2 regions of the Streptomyces sp. NPDC088733 genome follow, and region 2 is predicted to be linked to the other one. Evidence: riboswitches for the same ligand, from Rfam matches in the RefSeq annotation. Region 2 holds a riboswitch; the other holds the start of a gene.
The links. A riboswitch is a leader RNA that binds a small molecule or an ion and turns the genes downstream of it on or off. The one in region 2 is predicted to bind glycine.
Positions count from the first base shown of each region.

Region 1: linked by a shared signal. The riboswitch ahead of gcvT (glycine cleavage system aminomethyltransferase GcvT) and the one ahead of gcvP (aminomethyl-transferring glycine dehydrogenase) in region 2 are both predicted to bind glycine.

Region 1 is NZ_JBIVLH010000001.1:32,636-44,269, forward strand. Features, by position in the region: gene ACIP64_RS00125 (ABC transporter permease) at 1-511, opposite strand, end outside; gene ACIP64_RS00130 (ABC transporter substrate-binding protein) at 590-2,356, opposite strand; gene ACIP64_RS00135 (ABC transporter permease) at 2,422-3,420, opposite strand; gene ACIP64_RS00140 (DUF885 family protein) at 3,706-5,217, shown strand; gene ACIP64_RS00145 (enhanced serine sensitivity protein SseB C-terminal domain-containing protein) at 5,281-6,060, opposite strand; gene ACIP64_RS00150 (enhanced serine sensitivity protein SseB) at 6,115-6,885, opposite strand; gene ACIP64_RS00155 (hypothetical protein) at 7,091-7,780, shown strand; gene ACIP64_RS00160 (AAA family ATPase) at 7,837-8,526, opposite strand; glycine riboswitch at 8,699-8,801, shown strand; gene gcvT (glycine cleavage system aminomethyltransferase GcvT) at 8,985-10,097, shown strand; gene gcvH (glycine cleavage system protein GcvH) at 10,184-10,564, shown strand; gene glyA (serine hydroxymethyltransferase) at 10,629-11,634, shown strand, end outside.
Region 2 is NZ_JBIVLH010000027.1:3,566-15,199, forward strand. Features, by position in the region: gene ACIP64_RS34190 (DUF881 domain-containing protein) at 1-908, shown strand, start outside; gene ACIP64_RS34195 (small basic family protein) at 905-1,237, shown strand; gene ACIP64_RS34200 (DUF881 domain-containing protein) at 1,221-2,282, shown strand; gene ACIP64_RS34205 (FHA domain-containing protein) at 2,395-3,216, shown strand; gene ACIP64_RS34210 (MerR family transcriptional regulator) at 3,235-3,975, shown strand; gene ACIP64_RS34215 (bifunctional nuclease family protein) at 4,079-4,552, shown strand; gene ACIP64_RS34220 (MerR family transcriptional regulator) at 4,697-5,368, shown strand; partial or broken gene ACIP64_RS34225 (DNA polymerase IV) at 5,471-6,932, shown strand; gene ACIP64_RS34230 (PRC-barrel domain-containing protein) at 6,842-7,225, opposite strand; glycine riboswitch at 7,327-7,431, shown strand; gene gcvP (aminomethyl-transferring glycine dehydrogenase) at 7,585-10,479, shown strand; gene ACIP64_RS34240 (DUF5999 family protein) at 10,621-10,827, opposite strand; gene ACIP64_RS34245 (hypothetical protein) at 11,077-11,634, opposite strand, start outside.

The DNA.
Region 1 (11,634 bases), on a different contig from region 2:
TGCCGGTGAAGAAGATGGGGAGGGAGACGCCGGCGAGGGCCACACCCATCGAGAGCCGGTCGAAGAGGGAACCCCGCTTGAGGGCGGAGACCACACCCACCGCCACACCGCTGATCACCCAGATGACCGCCGCGCCGATGGCCAGCGAGAAGGAGACCGGGATCCGGTCCTTCAGCTGCGGCCAGACCTCGACGTGCGACTTGAAGGAGTAGCCGAAGCAGGGGGCGCCGCAGTGGGTGGCGTCCGGGCCGAACTTGTAGTCGGCGCCGACGACCAGGGCCTTCAGGAAGTGCCAGTACTGCTGGTAGAGCGGCAGGTCGAACCCGAGGTTCTTCTTGACCGCCGCGATGGAGGCGGGGTTGGCGTCCTTGCCCACGTACTGGGTCGCCAACTGGGTGGTGGTCTGCCCGCCGAGGCGGGGGACCAGGAAGAAGATCGCGAAGGTGACTGCGCTGACGACCAGCAGCAGGATCACCGCGGCGAACACGCGTCGAATGATGTACGCAGCCACAGCCGTGCGGCGTCGGGCCCGCCGGGCCGGGGGGTCACCCGGCCCGGCGGGACACCGATGCCTTCACCTGCCTTCCGATTACTTGGACGAGCCGATCAGCAGGTAGTCGTACATACCGAGGTACGCCTCAGTCACCGTGACGTTGGTGGCGGACGGCGGACGGTACAGGAGGTTCTTGCGCCACAGCAGCGGCACGACCGAGGCGTTCTCCATGACCATCTTGTCGATGTCGCCCCAGGCCTTGGTGCGGGCCGCGGAGTCGGTGTTCGCGATGGCGTCGGACAGGGCCTTGTTGATGGCCGGGTCGTTCAGCTCCATCAGGTTGTTGCCACCCGAGGGCTTGATCGCGGAGCCGTCGACGATCTGGTCGAGGAAGCCGTAGCCGGTCGGCCAGTCGGCACCCCAGGCCATCATCATCAGGCCGATCTTGTGCTCGTGCACGTAGCTCGGCACACCGACGTAGTTCGAGAAGTACTTGCCGGCCGGGAAGGTCTGGATCTTGGCGTCGATGCCGACCTTCTTCAGCGAGGCCTGGATCGCGGTGGCCATGGCGACCTCGGACGGACGGTCCGTGCGCGCCGTCAGCGTGGTGCTGAAGCCGTCCGGCTTGCCGCAAGCGGTCAGGGACGCCTTGGCCTTGGCCGCGTCACCCTTGTCGCCCGGGGTCTCGTACAGGTTGAACTTGTTGAACCCGTTGACCGACGGCGGGATCAGCGTGGAGGCGATGTCGCCCTTGACGCCACCACCCGCGGCCGCCTGGACCGAGGCCTTGTCGAGCGCCCACTGGACGGCCTTGCGGCAGTCGGCGTTGTTGAACGGCGCGACGTTGACGTTCATCGCCATGTACGAGGTCGCACCGGCGATGGAGTTGTCGCTGTTCTTCAGGTTCTTCGGGCTGGTGAGGATCTTCGGCTGGGTCTGCGGCTGCACACCGGCGCCGGCACCGTCGACCGTGCTGTTGTCCGCCAGCAGGTTGTTGTCGATGGTGAGCGGGTTGACCTTCAGCTTCAGCACGAACTTGTCCGGCAGCGCGGTGCGGATCTGGTCCGTGGACTTGTCCCACTGCGGGTTGCGTACCAGCGTGGCACCCGAACCCTCGGTGTACGAGGAGAACTTGTACGGGCCGGTCGACACGATGTGCTGGACGTACGTCGCGCCCGTGTCCTTCGCCGCCGGCACGGGGGCCGTCTGCGAGAACGTCGCGAGGTAGTCGAAGTCCGCGAAGGGCTTGCTCAGGTGGAAGACGATGGTCTTGTCGTCCGGGGTCTCGATGGACTTCAGGCCCTCGGGGGACTTGTCCTTGTACGGACCCTGGTACTTGTCGCCACCGTCGAGGTAGGCCTTGAAGTACGTCGGGCCGTTGGCCATGACCTCGGGCGCGAAGTTGCTGCGCTCGATCGCGTACTTGACGTCCTTGGACGTGACCGGGGTGCCGTCCTCGAACTTGACACCGTCACGCAGGGTGTAGGTCCAGGTCTTGGCGTCCGCGGACGCCTTGCCGAGGCCGGTCGCCAGGTCCGGGACGAGCTCCAGACCCTCCTTGCCCGCGGCGGGCTTGAACGTCAGCAGAGTGCGGGCGTACAGACGGGAGAAGTTCTGCACCCAGCCGTAGTACGTGTTGCCCGGGTCCAGGGAGTCCGGCACGTCGGAGTCCTCCATCGTGACCGTACCCCCCTTCTTGTCCGACTTGTTGACGATCGAGGTCAGGGCCGCGTCCTTGGCGGCGCTCGCCTTGCTGCCGCCGCCGCCGGAGCCGCCGCTCTTGGTGCCGCTGCTGCACGCGGACGCGCCCAGGGCCATAGCCGTGGCAAGCGCCACTATGGCTGTTGCTTTTCTGCTGTTCATGCCGAGGTAAGCCCCCTCATTCGGTGATGTTGCTGCACTGCGGAGCACGTTGACCGCGCGCCGAGTCACTTGCTGCGGGGGTCGAGGGCGTCACGCAGCCCGTCGCCCAGCAGGTTGAACGCCAAGACGGTGATGAAGATGGCCAGGCCCGGCACGAACATGTACTGCGGGTCCGCCTGGAACACGTCGACGGCACTGGTCAGCATGTTGCCCCAGGAAGCCTGCGGCGGGGCGATGCCGACCCCGAGGAAGCTGAGCGCCGCCTCGAAGAGGATGTTGGTCGGGATCAGCAGCGTCGAGTAGACGAGGATCGGCGCCACCAGGTTGGGCAGCAGTTCCCGGAAGAGGATGAACGGCCCACGGGCGCCGAGGCTGCGGGACGCGTCCACGAACTCGCGCTCCCGCAGGCTCAGGGTCTGGCCGCGGACGATACGTCCCATGTACGGCCAGTTGAAGAAGCCGATGACGAAGATCAGTACGCAGATCCGCAGCGGCAGCCCGTTCAGGCCGAAGGCGCCGTCCTGCAGCGAGGCCGAGATGGAGATCGCGAAGAGCAGGAGCGGGAACGCCAGGAAGATGTCCATCATCCGGCTGATCAGGCTGTCGACCCAGCCGCCGTAGTAGCCGGCGACGATGCCGAGCACGGTGCCGATCACGTTGGAGAGGATCGTCGCCCCGGTGGCGACCAGGAGCGAGATCCAGGAGCCCTCGATGATGCGGGCCAGGATGTCGCGGCCGAACTGCGGGTCCACACCCAGCGGGTGGGACCAGCTCATACCGCCCCAGCCGCCCTTGGGGGACAGCAGTTCGGCATCGACCAGGTCCTGGTGGAACGCGTTGGGGTCGAGATGGAAGACCATCTCGATGGGCTTGGCAAGGACCGCCAGCAGCACCAGGAGGATCACAACGATGCCGCCGGCCACGGCCACCTTGTCACGCTTGAAGCGCATCCAGGCGATCTGGCCGAGGGAACGTCCCTCGATCTGACTCCGGGTGGCCCCGCTCAGCACAGCCTCCGGCGGTGCCTCGGTCTGTGAAGCGGTGGTCTCTATCGGTGCGGTCATGGTGAAACTGACCCCTCTCGCCGGCGGGTTACCGGCGCGCGCCCGCCGCTGTAGCGGCTTTACTCATCGTTGGTGCTGGTGATGCCGAGGTGCTGTGACAAAGTGAATGCGGGGGTTGTGGAACCCCCTGGCGGGTGAGTCTGGATGCTGGTCGCGATCACACACCAGACCTGGCGGTGAATGTATGCGCAACCGTGATGTGGTGACCCTTCGCCTGTTATTACCGCAGTGTTACGCGCGTTGACAGATCGCCGGGAGTGCTCTCGACTCGCTACCTTCGGGGCCATGAATGATCGGCTGCGCGCGGTGTGCGACCTCATGGTTCCCGTCGTCAGGGAGATGGCGGGACTGCACGAGTACGACGGTCAGGTGCAGGATCTGTCCCCGGACGGCGTGCGCCGCGGCCTGTCAGCACTGGCCGCCTCGCGGCGCCGCGAGGCGGCCCTGGAGGACCCGCACGACGAACGGCACCTTTCGGTCTTCGAGGACACCCTCAGGGTCCAGTACGGCGAGCTGGAGCTGCACCGGCGCGACCCCTATCCGCATCTGTCGAACCTCGAACTGACCCCCTACGACCGGGAGTACGCCCCGCGTGAGGAGCTCGCCGAGGCCCGCAGACGGCACCTGGCGCAGTGGCCGGACGCCGTGGACGCGGCCGTCGCGTCCCTCGACCGGGTGAGTGCGCCCGTCGCCGGGGCACTCCTGGGGGCGGTTCGCGGGCTGGCCGCCGGGCTGGACCCGGACGAGGAGCCCGAGGCCGGTCCCGCGCTCGCCGCGCACCGCCGGCTGGTGGACCACATCGCCCGCGCCGCCGAGACCGGCGACCCCGACCCGCGGCTCGGCGGCGACGCCCTCGCTCTGCTGATGGGCAGTCAGGAAGGCCTGCCGGTCGACCTGTCCGCGCTCGCCGAGGAGGCCGAACGGGAACGCGACCGGCTCACCGAGCTGCTGACCGAGTCCTGCCGGCGGCTCGACCCCGGGCACACCGTCGACGAGCTGATCCCGCGGCTGCTCGCCGACCACCCCGGCGCGGAGGGGGTGATCCCCGAGGCCGCCCGGCTCACCGAGGAGGTCATCGAGTTCACCCGGCGCCGGCGGCTCGTGCCGTGGCTCGACGGGGACTGCCTGGTGGGTCCCGCGCCGCCGTCGCGGCGCTGGTCGATGGCGATGATGACCTGGGCGGCCCCCGAGGAGGCCGACAGCGCCTCCTGGTACCACGTCACCCCGCCGGAGCCGGAGTGGCCGGAGGAGGAGCGCGAGGAGTGGCTGTCGGTCTTCAGCCGCACCAGCCTGCCCGCGATCACCGTGCACGAGGTCGCACCGGGGCACTTCGCCCACGGCCGGGCACTGCGGCACGCACCCACCCAGGTCCGGCGGGTGCTGCACTCGCTCTCCTTCTGCGAGGGCTGGGCCCACTACGTGGAGGAGGTCTGCCTGGAGGAGGGCTTCCGCTCCCGCGACCCGCGCTTCGCGATCGGCGTCGCCCTGGAGGCGCTCGTCCGCGTCACCCGGCTCGCCTGCGCCATCGGGCTGCACACGGGGGCGATGACGCCGGAGGAGGCCACCGCGCGGTTCATGCGCGACGCCCACCTGGCACGCGCGGGCGCGGCCTCCGAGGCCCGCAGGGGCACCTTCGACGCGGCCTACGGGCGGTACACCTGGGGCAAGTTGGAGATCATGCGGCTGCGGGAGCGGGCCCGGCAGGAGTGGGGGCAGGACTTCACGCTCCAGCGGTTCCACACGTCCCTGCTGGAGCTGGGCAGCCCTCCGCTCGGACTGATCCCCGCGGTGCTCTGACGGACCCGGGAGGACGGATCCCGGGGGCGGCCGGGGCAGACCCCTCGGCCGCCTCCTGGGCCCTCAGTAGCGCTGCGGCGCCCAGCCCCCGTGGACGGCGCCGGCGCCCCCGCCGCCCGCGTGCGCGTCACGGTCGTAGAAGGGCTGTGCGGCGGACCGCATCCACATGCCCACGGGGTCGTACTCGTCGGCGAGGGCCACCGCGGCGACGGGCAGCCCCTGGGGCACCGCGGGAAGGGCGGACTGCATCATCTGGCGCACCGTCTCCGCGGACTGGGGGCCCGCGTCGTAGAGGTCGACGCCGATCGCGAGATACGGCTCGCCCAGGACCGGCTGGACCCAGGCGCGCCGCAGGGAGCGCACCGAGGGGGTGCGGTGGGCCTGCTGCGACAACAGGGCGTAGTACTGCGGGATCTGGAGCGCGGGTTCGGCGATCCGCAGCGGTCCGGCGGGGGCCTGGTCCAGCCCGAGACCGATCCGGCGCAGGTCGAGCCAGGGGACGCCGACCCCGCCGCCGGGCGCGTGCGGGTTGAGCCACAGGCCCCAGCGGTCCGGGAAGAGGGAGGCGGCGACCTCCCGTCCGGACACCACCTCGTGGGCCCGGGTCCAGCCGCTGGCGGCCAGTTCGCGCGAGGACGTCACACAGGGGGCGTAACCGAGGCCGCCCACCTCCATGTTGCCGTACTGCGCGTCCGTGCCGCCCGGGGTGCCCTGCCACAGCAGCATCCACACCTCGCCGTCGGCGAGCGCGCGCAGCAGCGTCTCGTACGCGTCGAACCCACCGGGCGTCACCTGCCGCAGCGCCTGCTCCAGCCCGCCGTCCCCTCCCGCGCCCGCGCTCACGTGACCCGCCCTTCCGCCTCTGCGTCGTCTGCTGCTTCGCCTGCCGGACCCAGGTTATGCGCCGGCACCGACAAAGAAGGGTCGCACGCGTTCGACCATCCAGTCCCCCACGGGGTCCTGTGCGACGTCGAGCAGTACGAGATTGACCGGCCACGGCACCGGGACGGCGCCGAGCGCCGTGCCGAGCGCGGTCATCGCCGCGGCCCGGTCCTCCTCCTGCCAGCGGTCGAGTTCGACGCCGATGAAGAGCACGGCCGGGTCCCCCTCGACGCTGGCCAGGGCGCGGCGCGCGCTGAGCACGACCGGGGTGACGGCGAACTCGCCCGCGGCGGCGGCCAGGAACTCCACCGGCTCCTCGTCCGGCGAGGGCTCCCACAGCCGCACCCGGGCGCCGGTCGGCGTGCCGGGCTCGCGGGCCGTGCGGCACAGTTCCATGACGGCGGGGGGCGGCAGCGGAATCCCCACCGCGCCACCGGGGTTGACCGCGATGCCGACCTGCGGCGGCAGTCCGCGCGCGAACTCGCGGGCCGGGGCGACGGCGAAGTCCATGCCCCGCGCGGCGTGCAGGAACTGCTGCTCGGAACTGAACACCGGGACGAAGGCGCCGCCGCCGAGTTCGATGGTGGGCAGGTCCAGATCGGCGCTGGCCTGGCTGCCGCCGGCCGGCAGCGGGATCCACAACTCCGAGCGGCCGAGCACCTCCAGGACCCGGGCGGTCGCACCGGGATCGCCGAGGGCGGCGGAGAGGACTTCCTCGAGTTCATTGGCGGGCCAGGTACCGGCGGCCTGCTCGCCGGCGAACGCCGGGGCGAATCCGTCGGGTATCCGCTGCCCAGGGATGTTCACTGCGTCTCGCCTCGCAATAACCGGTCGTGGTGCCCTCTGCCAAAACCCTATCCGCAGGCGGGCGCCGCGGACCCCTCCGGGCCCGGAACCGTCACACCGGGCGACCGTCCGGTTGCGAGGGGTCACGACTTCTCACAAGGTGGGGCAGGCAAGGACAAAACCCTCACTTGGGAGATTCCTCAATATGCGCATCACCAGGACCACCTCCGCCCTCATAGCCGCCGCCGTCTGCGGCTCGCTGACGATGGGCCTCACCGGCGGTGTCGCGAGTGCCCACGCCCCGGTCCGGATCACGGCCGTTCACCTGGCGCCTGCCGCCGACGCGGCGGATTCCGGCCGTGCCGACCTCATCGCCAAGCTGGGTGACACGCTGTCGATCGGCGCGAAGCTCACGCAGGAGGCCCAGGCCCAGGGTCCCGACTCCGCGAAGCTCGACGAGCTCCGCCAGGGCCTGGAGGAGGCGACCCGGCAGCTGTCCACGGTCGTCGACCAGGCGGTCGCCTCGGCGGACCCGTCGGCCGAGGACTCCTCCGTCCCCGCCGACCCGGCCGCACAGCTTCCGGCCGACCCCGCCGACGGCAGCGAGCGCGCGGCCGACGCCGTGTCCGACATCCAGGCCCAGCTCAAGAAGCTGGTGGACGACGTCGCCACGCTGGTGAAGGCCGTCGTGGACAAGAACCTCGCGGCGGTGACCGCCGGTGTGGCCACCGTCGTCGCCGACCTGCAGGCGCTGCTGCTGTCCGTGCCGAAGCTGCTGACCGGCCTCCTTCCGCTTCCCCTTCCCGTCCCGCTGCCGCTGGAGGACGAGTCGGCGCAGGACCCGCAGGCCCCGGGCGTGCCCGTGGCGCCCGAGGCCGCCGCGCCGGTCCAGTAGTCCGCCGGCAAGGCAGGTGGCGCCCGGTCACCGCAGTACCGTGGCGGCCCGGCCGCTCAGCCGTCGAAGTCGATGGCCTCGAGCTGCCGGGCCGCTTCGCGGTCCAGCAGCACCGCCGAGGTGCACGCGGCCGGCAGCCGGCCCTCCTCGGCCGCGCGCAGCAGCAGCCGCGAGGCCCGCTGGTGCCGGGCCATGGCGTACGCCGACACCCCCCGCCCCCGCTCCCGCTGCCCGTCACGGGCGGCCTCCACGGGCACGTCGAGCAGCACCAGGTGCATCCCCCGGCCGCGGCGCCGGGCCTCCCGTCCGACCCAGGCGCGCACCCACGGCAGGGTGCCGCAGTCGTGCAGGGCGACACCGGCCCCGGAGCGCAGCGCCCGCCACAGCCCCAGGTAGTGCGCCAGCCGCACCAGGGGGCGGTAGACGGCGTACGGCAGCAGCCGCGGCATGCGGGCCTGCCAGCGTTCACGGACGTCCTGGGAGTCGATCAGCACGGTGTCACCGGACACGCGGCGCATCAGCGTGCTCTTGCCGCCGCCGGGGAGCCCCGAGACGATCAGCACGTCGCCGGCGGGGTAGCGCAGCCGCCGCACCCGGGTGCGCCCCGCGCGCAGGTCGACCAGCCTGCGCGGGCGCACCGAGCGTGCGGCGCGGACCGCGCCGCGGGGAGGGACCGCCGGCCGCAGGGCCGCCGGAGGGGAAGCGGCCGGTGCCCCGGCCGTCGCGTACGCACTCTGCCACCGCACAGTCGCCCTCCCGGTGAGACTTTCAAGAAATGGTAAATCCTCGGTATGCACCTACCCAGGGAAGCGACGCGGTGACGACACGATCGGGACCCGACCGGGACATCGGGGACACGACCGCGACAAGGCGGAGCGGCCGTGCAATGATGGCGGCCTCAATCACATATCGGCCGTTCGAGGCCGCGCGGGAGAGTTCCCCGCTCCCGCCGTGGCGGGCGGGGCGCCGAAGGAGCAAGTCCTCCCTTGAATCTCTCAGGCACAGATACCGCGCGTCCGAGGCACATCTGAAAAGCGGGCGAGCCCTCCCGGTCGGGGGCGGCCGCCCCACCCAAGGTGCAAACCGGGGCTCCTCCGCGCGGAGGGTCCAGGTGAACCTCTCAGGTTCCGATGACAGATGGGGAGGGCAAGCCCCCTTCCTGTCATCGTCCGACCTGTTTTCCATGTCCTTGGGAGCCCGCCCGATGAGTGAACCCCGCCGTACCGCGCTGGACGCCCTGCACCGGTCCCTCGGTGCCACCATGACCGACTTCGCGGGCTGGGACATGCCGCTGCGGTACGCCAGCGAGCGCGACGAGCACACCGCCGTACGGACCAGGGCCGGTCTGTTCGACCTCTCCCACATGGGCGAGATCACGGTCACCGGCCCCGCCGCGGGCGAGGCGCTGGACTTCGCGCTGGTCGGCCACATCTCCGCGCTGGCGGTCGGCCGCGCGCGCTACACGATGATCTGCGCCCCCGACGGCGGCATCCTGGACGACCTGATCGTCTACCGCCTCGGCGACCAGGAGTACATGGTCGTCGCCAACGCCTCCAACGCGCAGGTGGTCCTGGACGCCGTGACCGAGCGGGCGGCCGGCTTCGACGCGGCCGTGCGCGACGACCGCGACGCGTACGCGCTGATCGCCGTCCAGGGGCCGCAGTCCCCCGGCATCCTGAAGTCGCTGACCGACGCGGACCTCGACGGGCTGAAGTACTACGCCGGACTGCCCGGCACGGTCGCCGGCGTCCCGGCGCTGATCGCCCGGACGGGGTACACCGGCGAGGACGGCTTCGAGCTGTTCGTCGACCCGGCCGACGCCGAGAAGCTGTGGCAGGCGCTCACCGACGCGGGGGCGGACGCCGGCCTGGTGCCGTGCGGCCTGTCCTGCCGGGACACGCTGCGCCTGGAGGCGGGCATGCCGCTGTACGGGAACGAACTGACCACCGCCCTCACGCCGTTCGACGCCGGCCTCGGCCGGGTCGTGAAGTTCGACAAGCCCGGTGACTTCGTGGGCCGGCAGGCGCTGGCCGCCGCCGCGGAGCGCGCCGCGGCCGAACCGCCGCGCACGCTGGTGGGCCTGGTCGCCGAGGGCCGCCGGGTCCCGCGCGCGGGCTACCCGGTGGTGGCCGGCGGTGCCGTGATCGGCGAGGTCACCTCGGGCGCCCCGTCCCCGACCCTGGGCAAGCCGATCGCCATGGCCTACGTGGACGCCGCGCACGCCGCGCCGGGCACCTCCGGTGTGGGCGTGGACATCCGCGGTACGCATGAGCCGTACGAGGTGGTGGCCCTGCCGTTCTACAAGCGGCAGCGCTGAGGCCCCGTCCGTACCCCGGGCACAGCCGTCCCACCTGTCAAGACAGCCGTTCACCAGCACATCCCGTCATCCAGGAGAATCACGTCATGAGCAACCCCCAGCAGCTGCGTTACAGCAAGGAGCACGAGTGGCTGTCGGCCGCGGACGCGGACGGCGTGTCCTCGGTGGGCATCACCGAGCACGCGGCGAACGCCCTCGGCGACGTCGTCTACGTCCAGCTCCCGGCGGTCGGCGACTCGGTGTCCGCGGGCGAGACCTGCGGCGAGCTGGAGTCCACCAAGTCGGTCAGCGACCTGTACTCCCCCGTCTCCGGTGAGGTCACCGAGGTCAACGAGGACGTCGTCAACGACCCCTCCCTGGTGAACTCGGCCTCCTTCGAGGGCGGCTGGCTGTTCAAGGTGAAGGTGTCCGAGGAGCCCGCCGACCTGCTCTCGGCGGACGAGTACACCGCCTTCACCGGCAGCTGACGCCGCCGCGGCGCCCCGCCGCCCCGACCTGCCCACCCCGACCTCCGGACGGATGACCCCCCAGATGTCGCTTCTCAACAGCTCCCTGCACGAGCTCGACCCCGACGTCGCCGCCGCCGTCGACGCCGAACTGCACCGCCAGCAGTCCACCCTGGAGATGATCGCCTCGGAGAACTTCGCTCCGGTCGCGGTGCTCCAGGCCCAGGGCTCGGTGCTCACCAACAAGTACGCCGAGGGCTACCCCGGCCGCCGCTACTACGGCGGCTGCGAGCACGTCGACGTCGTCGAGCAGCTCGCCATCGACCGGGTCAAGGCGCTGTTCGGCGCCGAGCACGCCAACGTCCAGCCGCACTCGGGCGCGCAGGCCAACGCGGCCGCGATGTTCGCGCTGCTGAACCCCGGCGACACGATCCTGGGCCTGAACCTCGCCCACGGCGGGCACCTGACCCACGGCATGAAGATCAACTTCTCCGGCAAGCTCTACAACGTGGTCGCCTACCACGTGGACGCCGAGACCGGCCAGGTCGACATGGCCGAGGTCGAGCGGCTGGCCAAGGAGTCCCGGCCGAAGCTGATCATCGCCGGCTGGTCCGCGTACCCGCGCCAGCTGGACTTCGCGGCCTTCCGGCGGATCGCCGACGAGGTCGGCGCCTACCTCATGGTCGACATGGCGCACTTCGCCGGCCTGGTCGCGGCGGGGCTCCACCCCTCCCCCGTACCGCACGCGCACGTCGTCACCACGACCACGCACAAGACCCTGGGCGGCCCGCGCGGCGGCGTCATCCTGAGCACGGCCGAACTCGCCAAGAAGATCAACTCGGCGGTCTTCCCGGGCCAGCAGGGCGGCCCGCTGGAGCACGTCATCGCGGCGAAGGCGGTGGCCTTCAAGGTCGCGGCGAGCGAGGACTTCAAGGACCGCCAGGTCCGCACCCTGGAGGGCGCGAAGCTCCTCGCCGAGCGGCTGACGCGGTCCGACCTCGCCGAGGCCGGCGTCTCGGTCCTGTCCGGCGGCACGGACGTGCACCTGGTCCTGGTCGACCTGCGCGACAGCGAGCTGGACGGGCAGCAGG
Region 2 (11,634 bases):
GGAGCAGCCCCAGTGACAGGGCGGTGAACCGGCGCCCCGATGCCTCCATGTCGCTGCTCACCAACGTCATGGAGCACAGCCTCGACGACGGATATGCCGAGGCCGCGGCACGCAGGGGTGCGACCGGCAGCTCCCGGCTGCCGGGGTCGCTGCGGGGCAAACTGCTACTCGCGTTCGGGCTGGTGCTCGCCGCCGTCGTGGTCACGGTGGGGGCGGCGCAGACGCAGGTCGCCGCCCCGACGCTGGCCAAGGAGCGGCAGAAGCTCATTGACCGCATCCAGTCGGAGACGGCCGCGGCCGACGAACTGCAGGGCAGCGTGGACACGCTGCGCGACGACGTGGCGGCCAGGCAGCGCCAGGCGCTGAAGGAGAAGGGCGGCGGCGCCGAGCAGGTGGCGCTGCTGGCGGGCGCGACGGCGGTGACCGGTCCCGGTATCCAGGTCAAGGTCGACGACGCCAAGGAGGCGTCCTCGGGCGGTGGTGGCAATCCGCGGACCACCAGTGGCTTCTCGGACACCGGCCGGGTCCGCGACCGCGACATGCAGCGCGTCGTCAACGGACTGTGGGCGTCGGGAGCCGAGGCGATCTCGGTCAACGGGCAGCGCCTCACCGCCCTCTCGGCCATCCGCGCCGCCGGAGACGCCATACTGGTGGACAACAGGCCCCTGGTGCCGCCCTACACGATTTCGGCGATCGGGAACCCGCAGCACCTCAGTACGTCGTTCCAGGACAGTGCGGACGGACAGTATCTGCACGTCCTGCACGAGAACTACGGGATCCGCGTGAGCATCTCCCAGGAGGAGAAGCTGAGTCTGCCGGCGGCGCCGAGTCTGATCATCCGCTATGCGACGCCGGTCCCCTCGGCCGGTTCGCCGGCCGCAAACGGAACTGGGAAGGGCACGAATTGATCGCCGTACTGGGCCTGATCGTTGGAGTGGTGGTGGGCCTGGTGGTCCGCCCCGTGGTGCCGACGGTGGTCGAGCCCTACCTGCCCATCGCCGTGGTGGCCGCACTCGACGCCGTCTTCGGCGGTCTGCGCGCCATGCTCGACGGGATCTTCGACGACAAGGTCTTCGTGGTCTCCTTCCTCTCCAACGTCGTGGTGGCGGCCCTGATCGTGTTCCTCGGTGACAAGCTGGGGGTCGGGGCCCAGCTCTCCACGGGTGTGGTGGTCGTCCTCGGCATCCGCATCTTCTCCAACGCGGCGGCCATCCGCCGCCATGTCTTCCGGGCGTGACAGCACGATGACGGACGAGCACGGCCGGCACGAAGAGAACGGCCGGGAACCGCAGGAGCCGGCGCAAGGACCCGGCACCGGGTCCGGCGCGCCCGAAGGCGGGCCCGACGCCGGCCCCGAGCGGCGGCCGGCCCGGCCGCAGTTGCCGCAGTTCCCCGAGTCCCCGGAGCTGCCGCCGGCGGCCGTGCCCGGTGCCGGCCCGCGGGAGCCCGAAGAGGCGCCGCCCGCCCAGGAGTCGGCGCCGCTGCCCGATGCCGGGCCCGGTTCCGGCCCCGGGCCGCAGGAGCCCCACGAGCAGGCGCCCGCGCCGTCCACCGGAGTGTCGACGGGCCGCCAGCGGCTCAAGGCCGGCCTCTGGCCGCCGCGGGCCAGTCGCGCGCAGCTCATCGTCGCGCTGCTGCTGTTCGTGCTCGGACTGGGCCTGGCGATCCAGGTCAGTTCGACCAGCGACACCAGCGCGCTGCGCGGCGCCCGTCAGGAGGACCTGGTGCGGATCCTCGACGAGCTGGACAACCGCACACAGCGCCTGGAGGACGAGAAGCAGCGTCTGGAGGACCAGCGCCGGGAGTTGGAGAACAGCTCCGACCAGGCCGAGGAGGCCCGGAAGCAGACCGAGCAGAAGGCCGCCCAACTCGGCGTGCTGGCAGGCACGGTCGCGGCGCAGGGCCCCGGTATCACGCTGACGGTCACCGACACCAGCGGCGGTGTCGAGTCCGACATGCTGCTGGACACTTTGCAGGAACTCCGCGCCGCCGGGGCCGAGGCGATCCAGATCAACGACATCCGGGTGGTCGCCGACACGTACTTCACCCAGGGTGCCGACGGCGCCGTGGAGATCGACGGCCACAAGGTGTCCCAGCCGTACCGCTTCAAGGTCATCGGTAATCCACAAGATCTTGAACCCGCCCTGAACATCCCGGGCGGCGTGGTACAGACTCTGGAGAAGGAGCAGGCCACGGTCGATGTGACGCGTTCGCAGAAGATCGTCGTGGATGCCTTGCGGCCGCCGGAGCAGCCTGACTACGCTCAGTCGTCATCCCGGTGAGCCGGGCACGAGTGGGGGTGCACGGGGGAGGGCAGGAGAATGCGGGGGGTCGCCGCACCGTTGGGGTGGTGCGTGAGGGAAACTGTGTGTTGGTCGTGACTGAGGGTTCGTCCTGCCCCACGGGCGGGTCTGTGTCGTTCAAGGGGAATCGCCCGTGAAGTTGTTCGGTAAGTGGTTCGGCAAGAGTGCGCGTCCGGACGGTGACAGCCCTACGGCACGTCACCGGGCGCCGCGGCACACGCAAGATGAGTCCATGGGCGAGGATCGCCCGCTGTTCCGGGATCAGGGCGCTGCTCCGGGTGGCGACATTTCGGGCGGTCATGGTGCGGTTTCTGTTGACCCTGCCGCATCGGGGCGCATAGGTTTCGGTCAACCATCAGGCTCCAGCACGGGTGGAGGGTCCTTGCCGGTCTGTACGCGGTGCGGTTTCCAGAACGCGGAAGCGAGTCGTTTCTGCTCCAACTGCGGTGCGCCGCTGCGTGCCGGAGTGCCGTCGGAACGTGCCTCCGAGACCACGTCCACGATCTCGATCTCCGGCCTGGAGGCCTACGAGGCCGAGGTCACCGGGCAGACCGTGCTTCCCGCACTGTCCCCGGAGGCCCAGGCGGCGGTCGACGCGCTGCCCCCGGGCTCGGCGCTGCTGGTCGTGCGTCGCGGTCCCAACTCGGGCAGCCGCTTCCTGCTGGACGCCGAGCTGACCACGGCCGGCCGCCACCCGGAAGGTGACATCTTCCTGGACGACGTCACCGTCTCCCGTCGGCACGTCGAGTTCCGGCGCGGCCAGGACGGCAGCTTTACGGTCTCCGACGTCGGCAGCCTCAACGGCACCTACGTCAACCGGGAGCGCATCGACTCGGTGACCCTGGCCAGTGGTGACGAGGTTCAGATCGGCAAGTACCGGCTGGTCTTCTACGCGAGCCAGTGGGGCGCCTGACCCCGCGAGGGAAGGTTCATGCTTCGTACACCGTCGGGCGGTGCCGGCAACGGCACCGCCACCGCGGAGGACCGACCGCTGAGCATCGGAGCGGTGCTCAACGACCTGCGTGAGGAGTTCCCCGAGGTCACCATCTCCAAGATCCGCTTCCTGGAGGCGGAGGGGCTGGTGGAACCGCACCGCACTCCGTCCGGCTACCGGAAGTTCTCGGTCAGGGACGTCGAGCGGCTCGGTCATGTCCTGCGGATGCAGCGGGACCACTACCTTCCGCTGAAAGTGATCCGCGAGCACCTGGACGCCCTGGACCGGGGCGAGCCGCTGCCGCTGCCCGCCCCCGCGGAGCCCCGGGAGCTGCTGGAGGCCGGCGGCATCGAGCCGGACGGCCCTCCCGGACTGCGGATCGGCCGGGACGAGCTGATGGCCGCCACGGGCGCCGACGACGCCGAACTGGCGCAGTGGGAGTCCTACGGGCTGGTGGAGGCCGGCCCGGACGGCGGCTACGACGCCGAAACGGTGAACATCGCCAAGCTCGTGGCGGATCTGGGACGATTCGGTCTGGAGCCGCGTCATCTACGCGCTGTGAAGGCCGCCGCCGAACGCGAGGCGGGTCTGGTGGAGCAGGTGGTGGCCCCGCTGCGGCTGCACCGCAATCCGCAGACCAGGACGCACGCCGAGGCCACCGCCAAGGAGCTGGCGGCGCTGTCGGTGCGCCTGCACGCGGCGCTGGTCCAGTCGGCCCTCAGGATCCGGCTCTTCTGATCCGGCTCTTCTGACGCTGAGTGACCGGGAGGGGGCCCGGCCGGTGACCGGCCGGACCCGTCCCGACTACCCAAACCTGCCGAGCACGTCCTAGGGTTGCTGTGTGAACGAGCTCGACGTCGTGGGTGTCCGGGTCGAAATGCCCTCCAACCAGCCGATTGTGCTCCTGCGGGAAGTGGGAGGCGACCGCTACCTGCCCATCTGGATCGGGCCGGGGGAGGCCACCGCCATCGCTTTCGCGCAGCAGGGCATGACGCCCGCGCGGCCGCTGACCCATGATCTTTTCAAGGACGTGCTCGAGGCCGTCGGCCAGAGGCTGACCGAGGTCCGGATCACCGACCTGCGCGAGGGCGTGTTCTACGCCGAGCTGGTGTTCGCCAGCGGCGTGGAGGTGAGCGCCCGTCCCTCCGATGCCATAGCGCTCGCCCTGCGGACCGGAACCCCCATCTACGGGAGCGACGGTGTGCTGGACGACGCCGGCATCGCCATCCCCGACGAGCAGGAGGACGAGGTCGAGAAGTTCCGCGAGTTCCTCGATCAGATCTCGCCCGAGGACTTCGGGACCAGCAGTCAGTGAGGTCCGGCGCGGACCATTCGACGAGCCTTACCCCCTGAACGGATACGGGAAACCACTCCAGGGGTTGATATCACTCGGCGTGCCGAGCGTGGCGATCGTTGACGCACCCGGAGTGACTGCCTACCGTCGAGATGGAAAGTCCCGATGGCACGTGCGCGTGCCCTCAGGGGTGCGAAGGGACGGGAGGTCGGCGTGAGAAGCACCGGCGACGGTATGGCCGCTGGCGGCCCGTACCCGATGCGCGCGGCCCTGGCCCGCAACGCGGCCGTGGCCTCCGGCGGGGGCGCGGGCGAAGTCTCCGGCCAGGAGCCGGAAGGGGCGGGGGAGAGCGTCGGCTACCGCGGGCCCACGGCCTGCGCGGCGACCGGGATCACCTACCGCCAGCTGGACTACTGGGCCCGTACGGGACTGGTGGAGCCCAGCATCCGTCCGGCCTACGGCTCGGGCACCCAGCGGCTGTACAGCTTCAAGGACGTCGTCGTCCTCAAGATCGTCAAGCGGCTGCTCGACACGGGGGTCTCCCTGCAGAACATCCGCACCGCGGTGCAGCACCTGCGGTCCACCGGCCCCGCGGAGCTGGCCCGGATGACCCTGATGAGCGACGGCGCCACCGTCTACGAGTGCACGTCGCCGGACGAGGTCGTGGACCTGCTCCAGGGCGGCCAGGGCATCTTCGGGATCGCGGTGGGCGTGGTGTGGCGGGACGTGGAGAGCGGGCTGTCGCAGCTGCACGGCGAGCGGGTCGACACCGGCGAGACGCTGGTCGGCCACAACCCCGGTGACGAACTCGCCCGGCGTCGCAACCGCGCGGTCTGACCCGTGTGCCGCCGGGGCGGACCGGCGGACGACTCCCACAGCACCGACAGCCGCCGTACGCCCGTACGGCGGCTGTCGGTGCCGTAGGGCACCATCGGTGACGTGAGAAGCGCGCCGACCATCCTCCATCTGGACATGGACGCGTTCTTCGCTGCCGTCGAGCAGGCCGCGAAGCCGAGTCTGCGGGGGAAGCCGGTCATCGTCGGGGGGCTGGGCCCGCGGGGCGTGGTGGCGACGGCCTCGTACGAGGCCCGGGTGCACGGGGTGCATTCGGCGATGGCGATGGCGCACGCGCGCCGGCTCTGCCCGAACGCGGCGTACCTCGTGCCGCGCTTCGGTGTGTACCGGCAGGTCAGCGATGTCGTCATGGAGATCTTGGCCCGGCTGTCACCGCTGGTGGAGCCGCTGAGCCTGGACGAGGCGTTCGTGGACCTGGAGGCGGGCGGCATCGCGGAGGAGCCGAGGCGCGTGGGGGAGCGGCTGCGAGGCGACATCAGGGCGGCCACGGGGCTCACGGGCTCGGTCGGGCTGGCCGGGTCCAAGCTGCTCGCCAAGATCGCCTCGGAGCAGGCCAAGCCGGACGGCATGGTCGTCATCGAGCCCGGCACCGAGCGCGAGCTGCTGGCGCCCATGCAGGTGCGCACGCTGCCGGGCGTGGGTCCCGCCACGGCCGAGCACCTGCGGAGGGGCGGCATCACCACGGTCGGGGACGTCGTGGAGGCGGGCGAGGCCGAGCTGGTGCGCCTGCTGGGCAGGGCGCACGGCGCGCATGTGCACGGCATGGCCCTGGGGGTGGACGAACGGCCCGTGGTCCCCGACCGCGAGCACAAGTCGATCTCCGTCGAGGACACCTTCGACGTCGATCTCACCGACCGCGTCCGGATGCGGCTGGAGGTGGACCGGCTCGCCGACCGCTGCGTGCGGCGGCTGCGCGAGGCCGGGCGCTCCGGCCGCACCGTGGTGCTGAAGGTGCGCCGGTACGACTTCACGACGCTCACCCGGTCCGAGACGCTCCGCGCGCCGACCGACGACCCCGTCGTCGTGCGGGAGACGGCGGAGCGGCTGCTGGAGGCCGTCGACATCACGGGCGGCGTGCGGCTGCTGGGTGTGGGTGTGGCCGGGCTGGCGGATTTCACGCAGGAGGACCTGTTCGCCCAGGCGGCCGAGCGCGCGGAGGAGGTCCCCGACGACGAGGGCGCCGCCCGGGCGGACGCGGACGAGGAACCGCCCGCCGGTGCCGCTCGGGTGCCGTCCGCCGCGGAACGGCGCTGGATGCCCGGTCAGGACGTCCGGCACGCGGAGTACGGCGCGGGCTGGGTGCAGGGCAGCGGTGTCGGCCGGGTCACCGTGCGCTTCGAGGAGCCCAAGTCGGCCGTGCCGGGGCGGGTGCGCACCTTCGCGGTGACGGACCCGGATCTGGAGCCGTCCGAGGCGCTGCCGCTGGTGTTATCCGGGTGAGCCGGGGGCCGAGGGTCAGCTGTCGCCGGCGAGCTTGCCGAAGTCCCGGTCGGGCGGCGGCTCGTCGCCCGGCCCGGTGACGGCGCCCGGGCCGGACATCCCGTAGTGGTGGTAGAGCTGGAGCTCCTGCTCCGGGGAGAGATGCCGGCCCACCCCGAAGTCCGGGGCGTCCTTGATCAGCGACTTGTCGAACGGGACGCGCAGCCCGTCCTCGCCGAATTCGCTCGGTTCCAGCGGGACGAAGGCGTCGCGGCTGAAGATCCCGGTGCGCACCGCGGCCCATTCGGGTTCGCCGGTGGCGTCGTCGAGGTACACCTCGTCGACCGTTCCGATCTTCATTCCGTTGCGGTCGAAGGCCCTGCGCCCGATCAGGCTCCGCGGATCGATACCGGTCTGCACGGTCCCTCCAACTGGTCGCGAATACTCCTATTTAGGCACGAAAGGTGTCCGCTGTCACATGACCGTTCAACGAACGCCGCTGGTAGGCTGACAGTGGCTGGCGACCCCATGCGGGAGAGTCCTGGCGGTGCGAAGCACCGGCCGCCGGGCGCCGAAGGAGCAAACCCTCCCCGGAATCTCTCAGGCATCCGTACCGCATGGGTGAGGTCACTCTGGAAAGCAGGAAGGGAAGCCCGTCCGTGGCGGGCCCGTTCCTCACCGACGGTGAAAGCCGTCCTGCTCGCGCGGGACGGTGAAACTCTCAGGTTCAGATGACAGAGGGGGAGGCCGAGTCGCGCCAGACCAGGAGGCCTCCGCAGATGACCGCCCACCGCACCCCTCTCACCGAGCTGGAGCGCGGCATCCCGTTCGAGCAGCGCCACATCGGACCCGATGCCGCCGCGCAGGCCAAGATGCTCGCGCACGTCGGCTACGGTTCGCTGGACGAGCTCACCGCCGCAGCCGTGCCGGACACCATCAAGAGCGCCGAGGCCCTGGGCCTGCCGACCGCCCGCACCGAGCCCGAGGTGCTGTCCGAGCTGCGCTCGCTCGCGGACCGCAACCAGGTGCTGCGGCCCATGATCGGCCTGGGGTACCACGGCACCTTCACCCCGCCGGTCATCCTGCGCAACGTCATGGAGAACCCCGCCTGGTACACGGCGTACACGCCCTACCAGCCCGAGATCTCCCAGGGCCGCCTCGAGGCCCTCCTCAACTTCCAGACGGTCGTCGCGGACCTGACCGGTCTGCCCACCTCCGGCGCCTCGCTGCTCGACGAGGGCACCGCGGCCGCCGAGGCGATGGCGCTGGCCCGCCGCGTCGGCAAGGTCAAGCAGGGTGTCTTCCTCATCGACGCCGAGACCTTCCCGCAGACCGTCGCCGTGATCGAGACCCGCGCCGAGCCCACCGGCGTCGAGGTCGTCGTCGCCGACCTCACCGACGGCATCCCCGCCGGGATCGCCGAGCGCGGCGTCTTCGGCGTGCTGCTGCAGTACCCGGGCGCCTCCGGTGCCGTGCGCGACCTGAAGCCCGTCATCGAGCAGGCCCACGGGCTCGGCGCGATCGTCACCGTCGCCGCCGACCTGCTCGCCCTGACGCTGCTCACCTCCCCGGGCGAGCTGGGCGCGGACATCGCGGTCGGCACCACGCAGCGCTTCGGCGTGCCGATGGGCTTCGGCGGTCCGCACGCCGGCTACATGGCCGTCCGCGAGGCGCACGCCCGCAGCCTGCCCGGCCGCCTGGTCGGCGTCTCCGTCGACGCCGACGGCGACAAGGCGTACCGCCTGGCGCTGCAGACCCGCGAGCAGCACATCCGCCGCGAGAAGGCCACCAGCAACATCTGCACCGCACAGGTGCTGCTCGCCGTCATGGCCGGCATGTACGCGGTCTACCACGGCCCCGAGGGCCTGGCGCAGATCGCCCGCCGCACCCACCGCTACGCCGCCGTCCTCGCCGGGGGCCTGCGCGCCGGCGGCGTCGAGGTGACCACGGACGCCTTCTTCGACACCGTCACCGCCCGCGTGCCCGGCCGGGCCGCCGAGGTCGTGGCCGCCGCCCGCGAGGCCGGGGTCAACCTGCGCCAGGTCGGCGCCGACCTGGTCGGCATCGCCTGCGACGAGACCACCGGCCGCGCCGACCTCGCCGCCGTGTGGGGCGCCTTCGGTGTCAGCGGGGACCACGCCGACATCGAGGCCCTGGACGCGGCCACCGAGGACGCGCTGCCCGCCGGCCTGGCCCGCGAGGTGGACTACCTGACGCACCCGGTCTTCCACCAGCACCGCTCGGAAACCGCGATGCTGCGCTACCTGCGCCGCCTCGCCGACCGCGACTACGCGCTGGACCGCGGCATGATCCCGCTCGGTTCCTGCACGATGAAGCTCAACGCGACCACCGAGATGGAGCCGGTCACCTGGCCCGAGTTCGGCCAGCTGCACCCCTTCGCGCCCGCCGAGCAGGCCGAGGGCTACCTCACCCTCATCCGCGAGCTGGAGGACCGTCTCGCCGAGGTCACCGGCTACGACAAGGTGAGCCTCCAGCCCAACGCCGGTTCGCAGGGCGAGCTGGCCGGTCTGCTCGCCGTCCGCGCGTACCACCGTGCCAACGGCGACACCCAGCGCACGGTCTGCCTCATCCCGTCCTCCGCGCACGGCACGAACGCCGCCAGCGCGGTGATGGCCGGCATGAAGGTCGTCGTGGTGAAGACCGCCGGTGACGGCGAGGTCGACGTCGAGGACCTGCGGGCCAAGATCGAGCAGTACCGCGACGAACTCGCCGTGCTCATGGTGACGTACCCGTCCACGCACGGTGTCTTCGAGGAGCACATCGGCGAGATCTGCGGCGCGGTGCACGACGCCGGCGGCCAGGTCTACGTCGACGGCGCCAACCTCAACGCCCTGGTGGGCCTGGCCAAGCCCGGTCACTTCGGCGGCGACGTCTCGCACCTGAACCTGCACAAGACCTTCTGCATCCCGCACGGCGGCGGCGGCCCGGGCGTCGGTCCGGTCGCGGTCCGCGCGCACCTCGCGCCGTACCTGCCGAACCACCCGCTGCAGCCCGAGGCGGGCCCGGAGACGGGCGTGGGCCCGATCTCGGCGGCCCCGTGGGGTTCGGCCGGCATCCTGCCGATCTCGTGGGCGTACGTGCGCCTGATGGGCGGCGAGGGCCTCAAGCGCGCCACCCAGGTCGCGGTGCTCGGCGCCAACTACATCGCCAAGCGCCTGGAGCCGCACTTCCCGGTGCTCTACACCGGTCCCGGCGGGCTGGTCGCCCACGAGTGCATCATCGACCTGCGTGAACTGACCAAGGAGACGGGTGTCACCGTCGACGACGTCGCCAAGCGCCTGATCGACTACGGCTTCCACGCGCCGACGATGTCGTTCCCGGTCGCCGGGACGCTGATGATCGAGCCGACGGAGAGCGAGAACCTCGCGGAGCTGGACCGCTTCTGCGACACGATGATCGCCATCCGCGCGGAGATCGACCGGGTCGGCTCGGGGGCGTGGCCCAAGGACGACAACCCGCTGCGCAACGCGCCGCACACGGCGGCCGCGCTGGGCGGGGAGTGGAAGCACTCCTACACGCGCGAGGAGGCGGTGTTCCCGGCCGGCGTGTCGGCCGCGGACAAGTACTGGCCGCCGGTGCGCCGGATCGACGGCGCCTTCGGCGACCGCAACCTGGTCTGCTCCTGCCCGCCGCTGGACGAGTACGACGCGTAGTGCGACCGGGCCCGGAGACCGGGCCGGGGACTCACAAGGGTCGGCCCCGCTGTTCGCCGGCGGGGTCGGCCCTTTTCTTGCACTTCACGCCGTTCGTGTGCCTGCGGTGCTGCGGCGCCGCGGTGCCGCGGTTCATCGGGGTTATGCGGCGGTGACGACGTGCTCGCTGCCGAGCGGGCGGTGCGGGGCGATGATCTGGCCGTCGGGGAGCAGTTCACCGGTGTCCTCGAAGAGCAGGACGCCGTTGCACAGCAGGCTCCACCCCTGCTCGGGGTGGCTGGCGACGATGTGCGCGGCCTCCCGGTCGGAGTTGGCGGCGGACGGACAATGCGGCTGGTGCGGGCACATGGACGATGTCTTTCGCTGCGAGTGGTGTGAAACACGGCTTGATTGGGTAGGAACCTCAGTCATGGCCGTTCCCCCGTTCGTCGGTCGGTCCCAGTGTTGCTCTACTGACGGTTTTCCGCAGGGATTTCGCGCGAGCTGTGCTCGATAGTTGGTGACGCTTTCACTCTGGCGGGCGGTTGCCGGGACAATGCAACGCCTCCGTGACCGGCCGGTCACGGAGGCGTACGAGCACCGCCCCTGAGGGGAACGTCAAGCGGTCGTGCCGAGCAGCGGCGGGGGCGCCAGCCGCAGGGTGAGCACGGGCACCAGGTCGGAGAGCCGGTGCACGCGGTGCGCCGCGATTCCCGGAGGCGCCGGCGCGAGGGGGATCAGCAGGTCCGAAGCGGCCGGCTGGGCCGTTCCGGCGTCGGCGCCGGTGTCGCCGTGCAGCCACAGGGTCAGCATGTACAGGCCCGGCACCGAGAGCAGGTGCGGCTGGTAGGACGCGGTCAGGGCGTCCGCCTGGAGGAGCGCCCGCTCGGTCGAGGCCAGGTACGGCCCTTCGCAGAAGTGCGAGAACGCCCATCCGTCCGGCGTGTGGACGGTCTCTCCGGCTGCGACCACCCGCCCGCGGCTCTCCTGCGGCGGGACCGCCGCGTCGTTGCGTTCCCCGGCGTGGATGTGGAAGCGCCAGCCGGTCAGCCGCGCCCGCGGCAGCCCGTCGGGTCCGGCGATCACGGGGTCGAGCACGTGCAGCGGCAGCGGGTGCTCGGCGGTGAGCAGCCCGGTCGCGGTGCGCAGTGAGGGCGTGCGGGCCTCGCGGACGGC